One region of the Mesorhizobium sp. M7A.F.Ca.AU.002.02.1.1 genome, then DNA from elsewhere that is predicted to be linked to it. Evidence: predicted binding sites of a transcription regulator. Region 1 holds the regulator's gene; each other region holds the start of a gene.
What was found. Region 1 encodes LexA, which represses DNA repair genes until DNA is damaged. Its sites were predicted from a motif close to TGTTCNNNNTGTGTTCNG; they were not measured.
Positions count from the first base shown of each region.

Region 2: a site for LexA is predicted at 935-952, ahead of EN879_RS28630 (single-stranded DNA-binding protein). Genes of this name have one in related genera too.
Region 3: a site for LexA is predicted at 2,063-2,080, ahead of recA (recombinase RecA). Genes of this name have one in related genera too.

Region 1 covers NZ_RZPB01000215.1:351-5,357, forward strand. Annotated here, with positions in the region: partial or broken gene EN879_RS15320 (ComEC/Rec2 family competence protein) at 1-1,236, shown strand, start outside; gene lexA (transcriptional repressor LexA) at 1,230-1,970, opposite strand; gene kynU (kynureninase) at 2,381-3,628, opposite strand; gene kynA (tryptophan 2,3-dioxygenase) at 3,707-4,543, opposite strand; gene EN879_RS15340 (AMP-binding protein) at 4,540-5,007, opposite strand, start outside.
Region 2 covers NZ_RZPB01000648.1:129-3,327, forward strand. Annotated here, with positions in the region: partial or broken gene EN879_RS28625 (OsmC family protein) at 1-175, opposite strand, end outside; gene EN879_RS28630 (single-stranded DNA-binding protein) at 311-832, opposite strand; gene EN879_RS28635 (cupin domain-containing protein) at 1,016-1,435, shown strand; gene EN879_RS28640 (metalloregulator ArsR/SmtB family transcription factor) at 1,480-1,794, shown strand; gene EN879_RS28645 (SRPBCC domain-containing protein) at 1,791-2,282, shown strand; gene EN879_RS28650 (ATP-dependent Clp protease proteolytic subunit) at 2,303-2,908, shown strand; gene EN879_RS28655 (hypothetical protein) at 2,997-3,199, shown strand, end outside.
Region 3 covers NZ_RZPB01000336.1:554-5,560, forward strand. Annotated here, with positions in the region: gene EN879_RS20100 (pseudouridine-5'-phosphate glycosidase) at 1-838, opposite strand, end outside; gene EN879_RS20105 (carbohydrate kinase family protein) at 913-1,857, opposite strand; gene recA (recombinase RecA) at 2,138-3,235, shown strand; partial or broken gene alaS (alanine--tRNA ligase) at 3,528-5,007, shown strand, end outside.

The DNA.
Region 1 (5,007 bases):
ATGCTGATTGCAGTTCTGTTCGATCGAGCAGCACTCACCATGCGCAATCTGGCGATCTCGGCGATCGCCGTCATCGTGGTGTCGCCGCATGAGGTGGTCGGCCCGAGTTTTCAGATGTCGTTCGCCGCGACCGCGGCTCTGGTCGGCGCCTATGCCGGCTGGGCGGATCACCGCGCGGGAAAAGCAAGAACGCCGCCGCCGAAGCGATCCTTGCCCGGGTTCCTGACACGAAAATTCCTGCTGGCGGCAATCGGTCTGGCCATGACCTCGATCATCGCCGGCAGCGCCACGACGCTGTTTGCCATCTGGCATTTTCAGCGTGTGTCGCCGCTCAGCCTGTTCGCCAATCTCGCGGTTATGCCGATCGTCACCGTCGTCATGTTCCTGGCCGTCGCCAGCGCGCTGCTGATGCCTTTCGGATTGGATTGGCCAGGTCTCTACCTGATGGGCAAGGGCCTGACGATGATGATCGCCATATCGGGCTGGATCTCCGAGCGTTCGCCTGTCGATGGGGTCGGGCTGATTTCGCAACAGTCGGTCCTGCTGGTGGCCATTGCCCTGGTCATCGCGACGATGGCGACGACATGGCTGCGGCTCGCGGCTCTGCCATTCGCGTTGGCAGGCTTGCTGACCGTCTCGGATACGCGCACGCCCGATGTGCTGATCTCGGAAGACGCCCGGCTGGTGGCGTTGCCGATCGGTGGCGGTGAGCTTGCCGTCAGCCGGCAACGGCCGAACGAATTCACCGTCGACAACTGGAAACGCGCGCTGACATCGGAAACCATCGTCGTTCCGGAAGTGTTCGACAACAGCGATGGGCAATTCGACGTCGCGGATGCCGTTGAGCTACCGCCGGGATCGCCGTTCTATTGCTCCTCAGGCGTTTGCGTGGCCAGGCACATGTCCGGTGCGATCATTGCCTATGTCGAGGACCGCAAGGACACCTGGAAAGCCTGCGGCTTCGCCGAACTGATCGTCGTCAACGACGCCACCGCCTATGACGCCTGTCACAACCCGCTGGTTCTCGTCATCACCAAGCGGCAACTGGCTCGCAAAGGCAGTGCCGCGGTCTTCTTCGATCGCCAATCGGCGACCACGCCGGCGACGATCAGCTTCGCGGTGGACAGCCCATATCGGCCCTGGCACACGCAACGCAGATACTCTCGCGAGGCGAGGGGGCTGGCACCCTTCAAGAAACCCGAGAAGCCAGTGGTCAACCCACAGCCGTCTCAGTAGCGACGGATCAGGCCGACGAGCTTGCCTTGCACCTTGACCCTGTCCGGCCCGAAAATCCGTGTCTCATAGGCTGGATTGGCGGCTTCGAGGGCAATCGAGGCGCCCTTGCGGCGGAACCGCTTCAGCGTCGCTTCCTCTTCATCGACCAGCGCCACGATGATCTCGCCGGGGCTGGCCGTGTCGGCGTTACGGATGATAACGGTGTCGCCGTCGAAGATGCCGGCCTCGATCATCGAATCGCCCTTGACCTCCAGCGCATAGTGCGCGCCGCCCATGATCATGTCCGGCGGCACCGAAATCGAATGCGTCTGATGCTGGATGGCATCGATCGGCACGCCGGCGGCGATGCGACCCATGACCGGGATCGAAACGGCAGAGACCGCATCGTCGTCATTGCCGGGCGAAGGCATCCGCGAAGGCGCCGGCTTGATCTGCCGGCCAAGAGCACCACCCTGACCAAGACTGCCCTGGATGACGCTTGGCGAAAACTTCTTTGCCGCATTGAGGCCTGGCGCGATGGAGTCCGGCAGCCGCAGCACTTCCAGCGCGCGGGCCCGATTGGGCAGCCGGCGGATAAAGCCGCGCTCCTCAAGGGCCGTGATCAGCCGATGAATCCCGGATTTGGAGGCAAGGTCGAGCGCCTCCTTCATCTCGTCGAAGGATGGCGGAATGCCGCTCTCCTTCAGGCGTTCATGGATGAACATCAGCAGTTCATGTTGCTTGCGTGTCAGCATGGCGGCCCCCAGGTTCCCTGAAACCAGAATCGAAAAACAAACCCAGAACAAACACTATCTGTTCCAGTTGTGTTCTGCAACCGTTTAAAGTTTAATGAATTTGTTAAGGCTGCTGAAATTATTTGGCGCTTGCCAGCGGGTTACGATCGACGGGCGCCACCTTCGGCAATGCGCCTGCTCACATTGAAATTGTTATGGTTAATGACCTGTGGCTTATCCCCTACCAAAGCTTGGCATTATCTGTCGATCGACCTCGACAAGGGGCGATTGCAACCTTCGGGACGTTCGTTGGCCGTGAACGAAACGGAGCCAAAACGCCAACGTCAGTTGGGCATTTTGGCTGGAAATTCAGCTCTCCGTCATTTGCCAGGCAGTGAGGGCAGCGACGGCGGATCGCCGGGATCGGTGCGTCAGGTAACGGCTTCCTTGACGGCGAAACGCTGGTCCTTCCATGCTCCCGTGCGCAGAATGTCTTCCAGAACCTCAACCGCCAGCCACACATCCTTGTAGCTGACATAGAGCGGCGTGAAGCCGAAACGGATGGTCGACGGTGCGCGGAAGTCACCGATCACCCCGCGCTCGATCAGCGCCCGCATGATTTGATAGCCGTGGTCGTGAAGGAACGACACCTGGCTGCCGCGCCTGGTCGCGTCGCGGGTGGTCTCCAGCGTGAGACCGTAGGCGCCGCACTTGGCTTCGACGAGCTGGATGAACAGTTCTGTCTGCGCGACGCTCTTCTTTCGCAATGCCGCCATGTCGACGTCGCTCCAGATGGCAAGCGCGCCTTTGAGCGCCCGCATCGACAGGACCGGTTGCGTACCGCACAGAAAACGGCGGATGCCGGTGCCGGCAACATAACCCCGTTCGAAGGCAAAGGGCCGCGCATGGCCCCACCAGCCGCTGAGCGGCTGGCTGATATCGCCGTGGTGGCGCTGCGCGGCATAGATGAAGGCCGGCGCGCCCGGACCGCCGTTGAGGTACTTGTACGTGCAGCCGACAGCGAAATCGGCATTTGCCTGATCGAGCTCGACGGGCAGGGCGCCGGCGGTGTGGCAGAGATCCCAGACGATCAGCGCTCCGGCCGTATGAGCCCTGCGCGTCAGCGCCGCCATGTCGCGCAGTTCACCCGATTTGTAATTGACGTGGTTGACCAGCACCACCGCGACGTTTTCGTCGATCAGATCTTCGATGGTCGGCGCGTCGACGCCCGCGAGGCGCAGCAGGACGCCATCCCGGGTCGAGGCCACGCCTTCGGCGATGTACAGGTCGGTGGGAAAACTGTCACCTTCGGCGACGATGGCTGACCGGCCGGGCCGCATCTCCATCGCTGCGTGCAGCACCTTGTAGATGTTGGTCGATGTCGTGTCGCAGACAACGGTCTGGCCGGCCGCGGCTCCTATCAGGCGTCCGAGTTGGTCGCCGAGTTCGATCGGCATCTCGAACCATCCGGCCGTGTTCCAGGCTCGGATAAGATCTCGGGCCCATTCCTGCGTCGCCGCCTGCTGCAGCTCGCCGAAAACGGCATGAGATGCTGCCCCCAGTGAATTGCCGTCGAGATAGATCACCCCCTCCGGCAGAATGAAACGGTCGCGCATGGCCCGCAGCGGATCCGTGGCATCCATCGCTTCGACTGCGGCGAGATCAGGAATTCCACTCATGGTCAGTCCCCGGTTGTTCGCGAAGGGGTTTCCGCCACAGAGCGTCCCTTCGGTGAGCCTGTTCTCATTTCGATGATGTCAGAGCCGGGTGCGGACCGTCCACAGCTCCGGAAACAGCACGACCTCGAGCATTTTCTTCAGATACGAAGCGCCCGACGTGCCGCCGGTGCCGCGCTTCAGACCGATGATGCGCTCCACCGTGGTGACGTGGTTGAAGCGCCAGCGGCGGAAATAATCCTCGAAGTCGACCAGCTTCTCGGCCAGTTCGTAGAACATCCAGTAGCGCTGCGGATCGCGGTAGATAGTCTGCCAGGCGACCAGGACCTCTTCATTCTCGGTTCGCGTCTCACGCCAGTCCGTGCGCCTGGCATCGGCACCGATGTCGAATCCGTTGCGCGCCAAAAGCAGCAGCGCTTCGTCATAGAGCGACGGCTCGGCCAGAATGGCTTCCAGCTTTCCGCTGAGGTCAGGCCGATGCTTGTGAGGGCCGAGCATGGCCAGGTTGCGGTTGCCGGCCATGAACTCGATGGCGCGATACTGCCAGGACTGGAAACCCGAGGACTGGCCGAGCGCGTCGCGAAACTCGGTGTATTCGCTGGGCGTCATCGTCCGCAGCACATCCCAGGCATTGTTCAGCTGCTCGAAGATGCGCGCGACTCGCGACAGCATCTTGAAGCTCGGCTCAAGCCGGTCGGCGCGGATCGAGCGGATCGCGGCGCCAATCTCGTGCAAAGCGAGCTTCATCCACAGTTCCGAGGTCTGGTGCTGGATGATGAACAGCATCTCGTCATGCGCCGACGAGAGCGGTGTCTGCGCCTCCAGCACTTTCTCCAGGTGCAGATAGTCGCTGTACGACATGCGCTCGTTGAACGACATCTGTGCGCCTTCGGACGCCGGATCGTAGGGCTCGCTCAATTGACTTTCTCCGTGCGCAGCCGGAAGCGCTGGATCTTGCCGGTCTGGGTCTTGGGCAAAGCAGCAATGAATTTCACCGATCGCGGGTATTTGTAGGGCGCGATCGTCGCCTTGACATGGTCCTGCAGGCGCTTGGTCGTCAATGCGTCAGGCGCCACGCCCTGCACCAGCACGACATGCGCCTCGACGATCTGGCCGCGCTCGGCGTCCTCGGCGCCGATCACCGCGCATTCGGCGACGTCGGGATGTGACAGAAGTGCGGCCTCGACCTCGGGGCCGGCAATGTTGTAGCCGGCGCTGACGATCATATCGTCGGAGCGCGCGGCGAAATGGAAGAAGCCGTCCTCGTCCTGCGTGAAGGTGTCGCCGGTGATGTTCCAGCCGTCGCGCACGTAGTCCTTCTGCCTGATATCGGCCATGTAGCGGCAGCCGGTCGGGCCGCGCACCGCCAGCCTGCCGGTCGC
Region 2 (3,199 bases), on a different contig from region 1:
TGTGCACGACATCATAGGCCGAACAGCCGCCGGTGCCGATCAGCACCAGCTCCATCGGGCTCGGTCCCGGCGTCCTGCCTTCCGGTCCGGGCGCGGTTCCCAGCACCAGTTTGTGGCCGCTACCGGACTCGCCGACGAAGGTGCGTTCCTCGACCCATTTTACGCGTGCTTTCATCGAACTCGTCCTTCGCCATATTTCGTTGATCGCCATGTCGGCGTTCAGTTCGACAATGCAAAACCCCGAAAGTCCATGATGGACTCTCGGGGCGCAATGTTTGACTTAAGCCAAAAACAACATCTGCTGTTGCGATCAGAACGGGATTTCGTCGTCCAGTTCGCGCGACGAACCGCCACCGCCGCCGCTCTTGGCACCGCCACCACTGCGATTGAAGCCTTCGCTCGGGCTGGACTGGCCGAAATCGGAACCACGGCTGCTGCCGCCACCGGCATAGCCGCCGACTTGGCCGCCTTCACCCTGCCCGCGCGCGTCGAGCATCTGCAGCTCACCGCGGAATTTCTGCAGCACGACTTCCGTCGTGTACTTGTCGGCGCCGGTCTGGTCCTGCCATTTGCGCGTCTGCAGCTGGCCCTCTACATAGACCTTCATGCCCTTCTTCAAATACTGCTCCGCCACCTTGGCGATGCCCTCATTGAAGATGACGACGTTGTGCCATTCGGTCTTTTCCTTGCGCTCGCCGGAATTCTTGTCACGCCAGCTTTCCGACGTCGCAATGCGAATGTTGACGACCGGCTCGCCCGAGTTGAGGCGACGGATTTCGGGATCCGCGCCGAGGTTGCCGACCAAAATGACCTTGTTGACGCTACCCGCCATGATATTTCTCCGCGCTCATCCGAAACAAATTTTTTTGTCGCAGCACCTTACAGGCTGCAGGCGTCAGCCGCTTGCCGTGGCTGCCTTTACCCACAAGGTTTTTGTTCCCTGTTCGTTCTATGGTGCAGATGACGTTCTGTCAATGTTTGTCAGCAAGATGTAGTGTCCCGGCCGGAAATTTCCATGAAATCGGATCTGACCGGGGGCGATCAAATGAAGTCTGTCGCACATGAGGACCAGCAGCGCGAGCAATGGCGAGCAGGTGTGGAAACACGCATGCATGTGTCGGCCAGCAATGGTGCATCGCAACTTTGCATATTCGAGCAATGGGTCGAGCCCACGGTCGGCGCCCCAACGCATTGGCATCCCGTGGAGGAAGTGCTGACCGTTATCGCCGGTAGGGCTGAGATGTGGATCGACGATGAGCATACAGTCGTGACATCGGGCCAGTCTCTCGTTGTCCCCGCGAACAGGAAACACGGGTTCAAGAACGCCGGCACTGGAACGCTTCACATCCACGCCGTCCTTGCGTCGCCGATTTTCGAGGCGACGTTCGATGGGCCTGCCGGAATGGTGAGACGCTGGCTTCCGACAATCTCGTAAAACAGTGCTTGCCAAATCAATAAGTATTCACTTATGCTTTTGACATGATCGAAGCAGAGATTTTTCGCGCACTGGCCGACCCGACGCGCCGCGCCGTCTTTGAGCGGCTAGCCGCAGGCGAGATGAGCGTGTCGGAATTGCGCACCGGTATGACGGTGTCGCAGCCCGCGGTGTCGCAGCATTTGGCCGTCCTGCGTGGCGCAGGCCTGGTGGTCGAGCGGCGAGCCGGCCGCAACGCCTATTACCGCGCCGATCCGCAGGGGCTCGCTCCCTTGCTCTCCTGGATCGAACGCTACCGGACTTTCTGGCCGGAACGCATCGAAAGGCTGAAGGCGGTTTTGAAGGACATGGATCAATGAACGACAGGGGATCAATGGCCGACGAAAGCCATCGCGAAGTCTCTCCGGATGCGCTCGAGTTCGAGTACGACCTTGCCGAGCCGCCGGAAAAGGTCTGGCGGGCCCTGACCGTACCGGAATTGCTCGCCGCCTGGATGATGCCCAACGACATGAGACCCGAGATCGGCAACCGTTTTGCCTTCGCCGGGACGGGCGCGCCGATCGAATGCGAAATCCTCGACGCCGAACCCGAGAAGTTGCTGCGCTATTCCTGGCGGGAGCAGCCGGGCGACGCAGCCAGGCAGGATCCGCTCGACAGTACCGTCACCTTCACGCTTGCCCGCACCGCTTCCGGCGGCACGCATCTGCGCATCGTCCACGACGGTTTTGCCCGCAAGGCCATGCCGGCCATCGCCATGGCAGGCGCCGGCTGCCGTCTTTCGCTCGGTTTGCGCGCAATTGGAAAGCCCATCGCCGCGAACGCACCGCGCCTTCTGCGCGCGGCATAATAGAAAATCGGAGAAGAAAAATGAGCGGTGTTGCCAGTCTGGTGCCGATGGTCATCGAGCAATCGAGCCGCGGCGAACGCGCCTTCGACATCTTTTCGCGGCTGCTGCGCGAGCGCATCATCTTCATCAACGGCGAGATCAACGACGACATCTCGGCGCTGGTCTGCGCGCAGCTTTTGTCGCTGGAATCGGACAATCCCGACAAGGAGATCTCGCTCTACATCAACTCGCCGGGCGGCGTAGTGACCAGTGGTTTCGCCATCTACGACACGATGCAATATATCAGCTGCCCGGTGTCGACCGTATGCATGGGCTTTGCGGCATCGATGGGCTCGTTCCTGCTGATGGCAGGCACACCGGGGCGCCGGATTTCCCTGCCGAACGCCACCATCCTGCTGCATCAGCCGCTGGGCGGGTTCCAGGGCCAGGCCTCCGACATCCAGCGCCATGCCGAGCGCATCGGCAGGACGAAACGGCACATGGCCGAGCTCTACGCGCAGCATTGCGGCCGTACCTATGAAGAGGTCGAGCGCACGCTGGACCGCGACCACTTCATGACCGCCCGCGAGGCGCAGGCATGGGGCATCGTCGACCATGTTTTCGACACGCGCAAAAAGGCGGCGTAAGCCAGGGCCGGAGCGGAGTCCGGCCGGCTGCCGAAGATTTGACGATGCCGGTCTGGTTCCATCGGCGGCGCGCCACTATAGTCCTGGGATGACCGACACTCATCCTTCCAGACCACTGCGCCCCGTCATCGCCGTCGTGGTGCTCGCTTTTGCCAGTCTCGTGAGTGGCGCGGCTCTTGCAGAGGACAGTTCGCCGTCGACGCAAAAAAGCGCCCTGCCCGGCGTGACCGGCGACTACCGCATCGCCAAGCCGGCTCCCGAGCCGGACGATGCGCTGCCGGCCGGCGAGAA
Region 3 (5,007 bases), on a different contig from region 1:
CGGTCAGTTCGAGGATCTTTCCCAGCAGGAATGGCGTCACTGCCTTGCCGGTGACATGTTGTGCCTCGGCGGCCTTCTGCGCGGCGTCGATATAGCCCGCCATCTCCGCAGCCGGGATTTCCTGGTTTTCCGGCACAGGATTGGCAATCAGCATGCCGCCAGCAAGCCCAAGTGCTGCCCTCGTCTGGTAGAAATGCGCGATCTCTTCCGGCTCGTGCAAGGTCAGCGGCGCGCGGAACGGCGATTGCCTGGACCAGAAGGCCGGCATCGTCTCGCAGCCATGGCCGATCACCGGCACGCCGCGCGTCTCCAGCACTTCCAGCGTCTTTTCGATGTCGAGGATCGCCTTGGCGCCGGCCGAGACGACAATCACCGGGGTGCGCGCCAGCTCGTCGAGATCGGCGGAAATGTCAAAGCTCTTTTCGGCGCCCTTGTGCACGCCGCCGATGCCGCCGGTGGCAAACACTTTTATGCCGACCATATGCGCCGCGATCATCGTGGCGGCGACCGTGGTGCCGCCGGTGCGCCCTTGCGCCACGGCAAAACCGAGATCGGCGCGCGACAGCTTCATCGCGTCGCCCGTCATCGCCAGCGATTCGCGCTCGCCGTCCGAAAGCCCGATCTTGATGCGGCCGCCAACCACGGCGATCGTCGCCGGCACGGCGCCGCCATCGCTGATGATCTTTTCGACATCGGCCGCCATGGCGCCATTGTCGGGGTAGGGCATGCCATGGGTGATGATGGTGCTTTCCAGCACCACCACCGGCCGGCCGTCGGCCAGGGCCTGCGCCACCGGCGCGTGGATGTCGATGAAGGGGCGGGCGGTCTCAGGGGTCATCAAGGTCTCCTATCCGGAATGCGGCGCGTCCGTCGGACGCTCGGCAACATCGCGGCACTATGAATTCGCCGGTCTCATGCCATTTCCCTGGCATCCGGCACAAGAGCCAACGCTTCCGCGAAGCTCGCCGCGGTGAACTCCGGAACGGCGGCGGCGCTTTCGATGGCAAGCGTCGCCCCGGCAATGCCTTCGCGCAGAGCTGCCCGCAACGGCAGTCCGCGCAGCAAGGCAGCGACCGTTGCGCCTGCCAGCGCATCACCGGCGCCGGTGACGTCGGCGACCTTTCTTGGTGGCGGCGGCAGGATAGAGAAGGCGCCGGCTTCATCGAAGCCCAGCATGGGCCCGCCGCCTGCCGTCACCACGCCGCTGACGAGGCCGCTGCATCGCAACCCGTCGACGACCTCGCGCTCCGTGGCATTCGCGGCGACGCCGGCCAGCGCCATGGCCTCGCGCCGGTTCATGAAGACCAGCGAAAGCTCCTTCAGCACCGGTAGCAACCGCACCACCTTGGCCGGCGAAATGGCAATCGCGAAAACCGGCTTGCCCGCAGCGAGCGCGACCAGCCGTTCCAGCGCCGAAGAGGGCAGATTGGCGTCGCACAGGATCGCGTCGGCGGCGGCGATCACCTCCCGCACCTTGGAGCGCCTGATCTGCTTGGGAAACGCCAGGTCGTAGAGCGCCATGTCGGCAAAGCCGACGATCAACTCGCCCTCGCTGTCGATCAGTGCCGTGTAGCTCGGCGTCGTGCGGTCGAGGAAGACCGCCGACAGGTCGGTAATGCCTGCCCCGGCAATGGCTCGCGAAACGGTGTCGGCAGCGGGATCGCCGCCGCGAACCGACATCAGCGACGCGGAGACGCCGCGCCGCACGGCACTGCGCAAGGCGTTGAAGACGCCGCCGCCGACATCCTCGCGCATTGTGCCCGGATTGGAGGCGGCGGGCACGTAGGCGCCGGACACCTGGCCGCGCCGGTCGATATGGGCGCCGCCTACGGCCAGTATTTTCGCGGATTTCAGCATGCCGGCGATATGACCTTTGTTATTCCAGCCGCACAAGCGCTAGGCTGTGCGACCGAGCTTCGCATGCAAGGCGGCGATTCGGCAGGTCGAAACAACCGAGCCGTCTGGCCCAACGTGCGGTGCATTCCTGATCGAATCCTTGGACAAAAAAAGAACAAATCCGGATATTGCTTGTTTTTCAGATATTTGATCCCTCTTGCCAAATGAGAACAAAAAAGGTACAAATAGGCAGGGATTACGGATTGTCCGGCCTTCATTGACGACCAAGGGGTGATGTATCATGGCTCAGAATTCTTTGCGGCTGGTAGAGGACAAGGCAGTGGACAAATCAAAGGCTCTGGATGCGGCGCTGTCGCAGATCGAGCGGGCTTTCGGCAAGGGCTCGATCATGCGGCTCGGCGCCAACGAGCAGGTCGTCGAGATCGAAACGGTGCCGACCGGCTCGCTTGGCCTCGACATCGCGCTTGGCGTCGGTGGCCTGCCGCGCGGCCGCATCATCGAGATCTACGGGCCGGAAAGCTCGGGCAAGACGACGCTGGCCCTGCACACCGTGGCCGAAGCCCAGAAGAAGGGCGGCATCTGCGCTTTCGTCGATGCCGAGCACGCGCTTGACCCGGTCTATGCCCGCAAGCTTGGCGTCGATCTCGAAAACCTGCTGATTTCGCAGCCCGACACCGGTGAGCAGGCGCTGGAAATCTGCGACACGCTGGTGCGCTCCGGCGCCATCGACGTGCTGGTGGTCGATTCGGTCGCGGCGCTGACGCCACGTGCCGAAATCGAAGGCGAGATGGGTGATTCGCTGCCCGGCCTGCAGGCCCGCCTGATGAGCCAGGCGCTGCGCAAGCTGACCGCCTCGATCTCGCGCTCCAACACCATGGTCATCTTCATCAACCAGATCCGCATGAAGATCGGCGTCATGTTCGGTTCGCCCGAGACGACGACCGGCGGCAACGCGCTGAAATTCTACGCATCGGTGCGCCTCGACATCCGCCGCATCGGCTCGGTCAAGGACCGCGACGAAGTCGTCGGCAACCAGACCCGCGTCAAGGTGGTCAAGAACAAGCTGGCGCCGCCCTTCAAGGTGGTCGAGTTCGACATCATGTATGGTGAAGGCGTGTCCAAGACCGGCGAACTGGTCGATCTCGGCGTCAAGGCCGGCGTGGTCGAGAAGTCGGGCGCCTGGTTCTCCTACAATTCGCAGCGTCTCGGCCAAGGCCGCGAGAATGCCAAACTGTTCCTGCGCGACAATCCCGACACCGCACGCGAGATCGAGCTGGCGCTCCGACAGAATGCCGGGCTGATCGCCGAAAAGTTCCTTGAGAATGGCGGCTCCGAAGGTGGCGACGACGGGTTCGAGGAGGAATCCGGCGCGATGTGACAACTCGCGAGGTCGGCCGGAGTTCGGCCATAATCGCATTCTATTATCTCGGGCTTAAGTAATCGAGTTCCGCGTTAATGCGTTTTGAAACCGCCGGCCCAGTGCCGGCGGTTTTGCGTTTCGGCGGCGAAAACAGGCCGGTTCGAACGGCCGGCAAAGGCCGTGGATTGGACCAATTCCGTGTTTCTGGACAGGGTGAAGCGCGGCGGCTAAAAGGCCAAGTCCTAATCTTCTAAAACGCAGAGCCCATTTCCGCCGGTTTGCCGGCGGCCCTTCTGAAAAGGCAGCATTCATGAGTGGCGTGAACGAAATCCGGTCGACATTTCTCGACTACTTCCGCAAGGAGGGTCACGAGATCGTCGCGTCGAGTCCGCTGGTGCCGCGCAACGACCCGACGCTGATGTTCACCAACGCCGGAATGGTACAGTTCAAGAACGTCTTCACCGGCCTGGAGAAGCGGCCCTATTCGCGCGCCTCGACCGCCCAGAAGAGCGTTCGCGCCGGCGGCAAGCACAACGATCTCGACAATGTCGGCTACACCGCGCGTCATCTGACCTTCTTCGAGATGCTCGGCAACTTCTCCTTCGGCGACTATTTCAAGGAGCGCGCCATCGAGCTTGCCTGGAACCTGATCACCAGGGAATTCGGGCTGAGCAAGGACAAGCTGCTGGTCACCGTCTATCACACGGATGACGAGGCGGCCGGCTTCTGGAAGAAGATCGCCGGTTTTTCCGACGACCGCATCATTCGCATCGCGACCTCGGACAATTTCTGGGCGATGGGCGACACCGGACCCTGCGGGCCGTGCTCGGAGATCTTCATCGACCGCGGCGAGCACATCTGGGGCGGCCCTCCCGGCAGCCCGGAGGAGGACGGCGACCGTTTCCTGGAATTCTGGAACCTGGTGTTCATGCAGTATGAACAGGTGACGAAGGAGGAGCGCATCGACCTGCCGCGCCCCTCGATCGACACCGGCATGGGCCTGGAGCGCATGGCCTCCATCCTGCAAGGGGTGGAAAGCGTCTTCGAGACCGATCTGTTCCGTCACCTGATCGACGCGGCCTCGTCCGCGATCGGGCATGATCCCGACAAGGAGACGGTCGCCTCCTACCGAGTCATTGCCGATCATCTGCGCTCGTCCTCCTTCCTGGTCGCCGATGGCGTGCTGCCCTCGAACGAAGGCAGGGGCTACGTCCTGCGCCGCATCATGCGCCGCGCCATGCGCCATGCGCAGCTGCTCGGTGCCAACGAACCGCTGATGTGGAAGCTGGTGCCGGCGCTGGTGCGCGAAATGGGCCAGGCCTATCCGGAACTGCTGCGCGGCGAACAATTGATCACCGAGACGCTGAAGCTCGAGGAGACCAGGTTTCGCAAGACGCTGGTGCGCGGCCTCGGCCTGCTTTCCGAGGCGACCGAAACGCTGCATGCCGGCGACATGCTGGATGGCGAGACGGCCTTCAAGCTCTACGACACCTATGGCTTCCCGCTCGACCTGACGCAGGACGCACTGCGCCAGCGCAGCATCTCGGTCGATATTGCCGGCTTCACCAACGCGATGGAGCAGCAGAAGGCCGAGGCGCGCAAGCATTGGGCCGGGTCCGGCGACGCCGCCACCGAGACCATCTGGTTCTCGGTGCGCGAGAAGGCCGGCGCCACCGAGTTCCTCGGCTATGAGACTGAAGCTGCGGAAGGCATCATCCAGGCGCTTGTCCGGGACGGCAAGGCTGTCGACGGCGCCGGCAAGGGCGACGCGGTGGCGATCGTCGTCAACC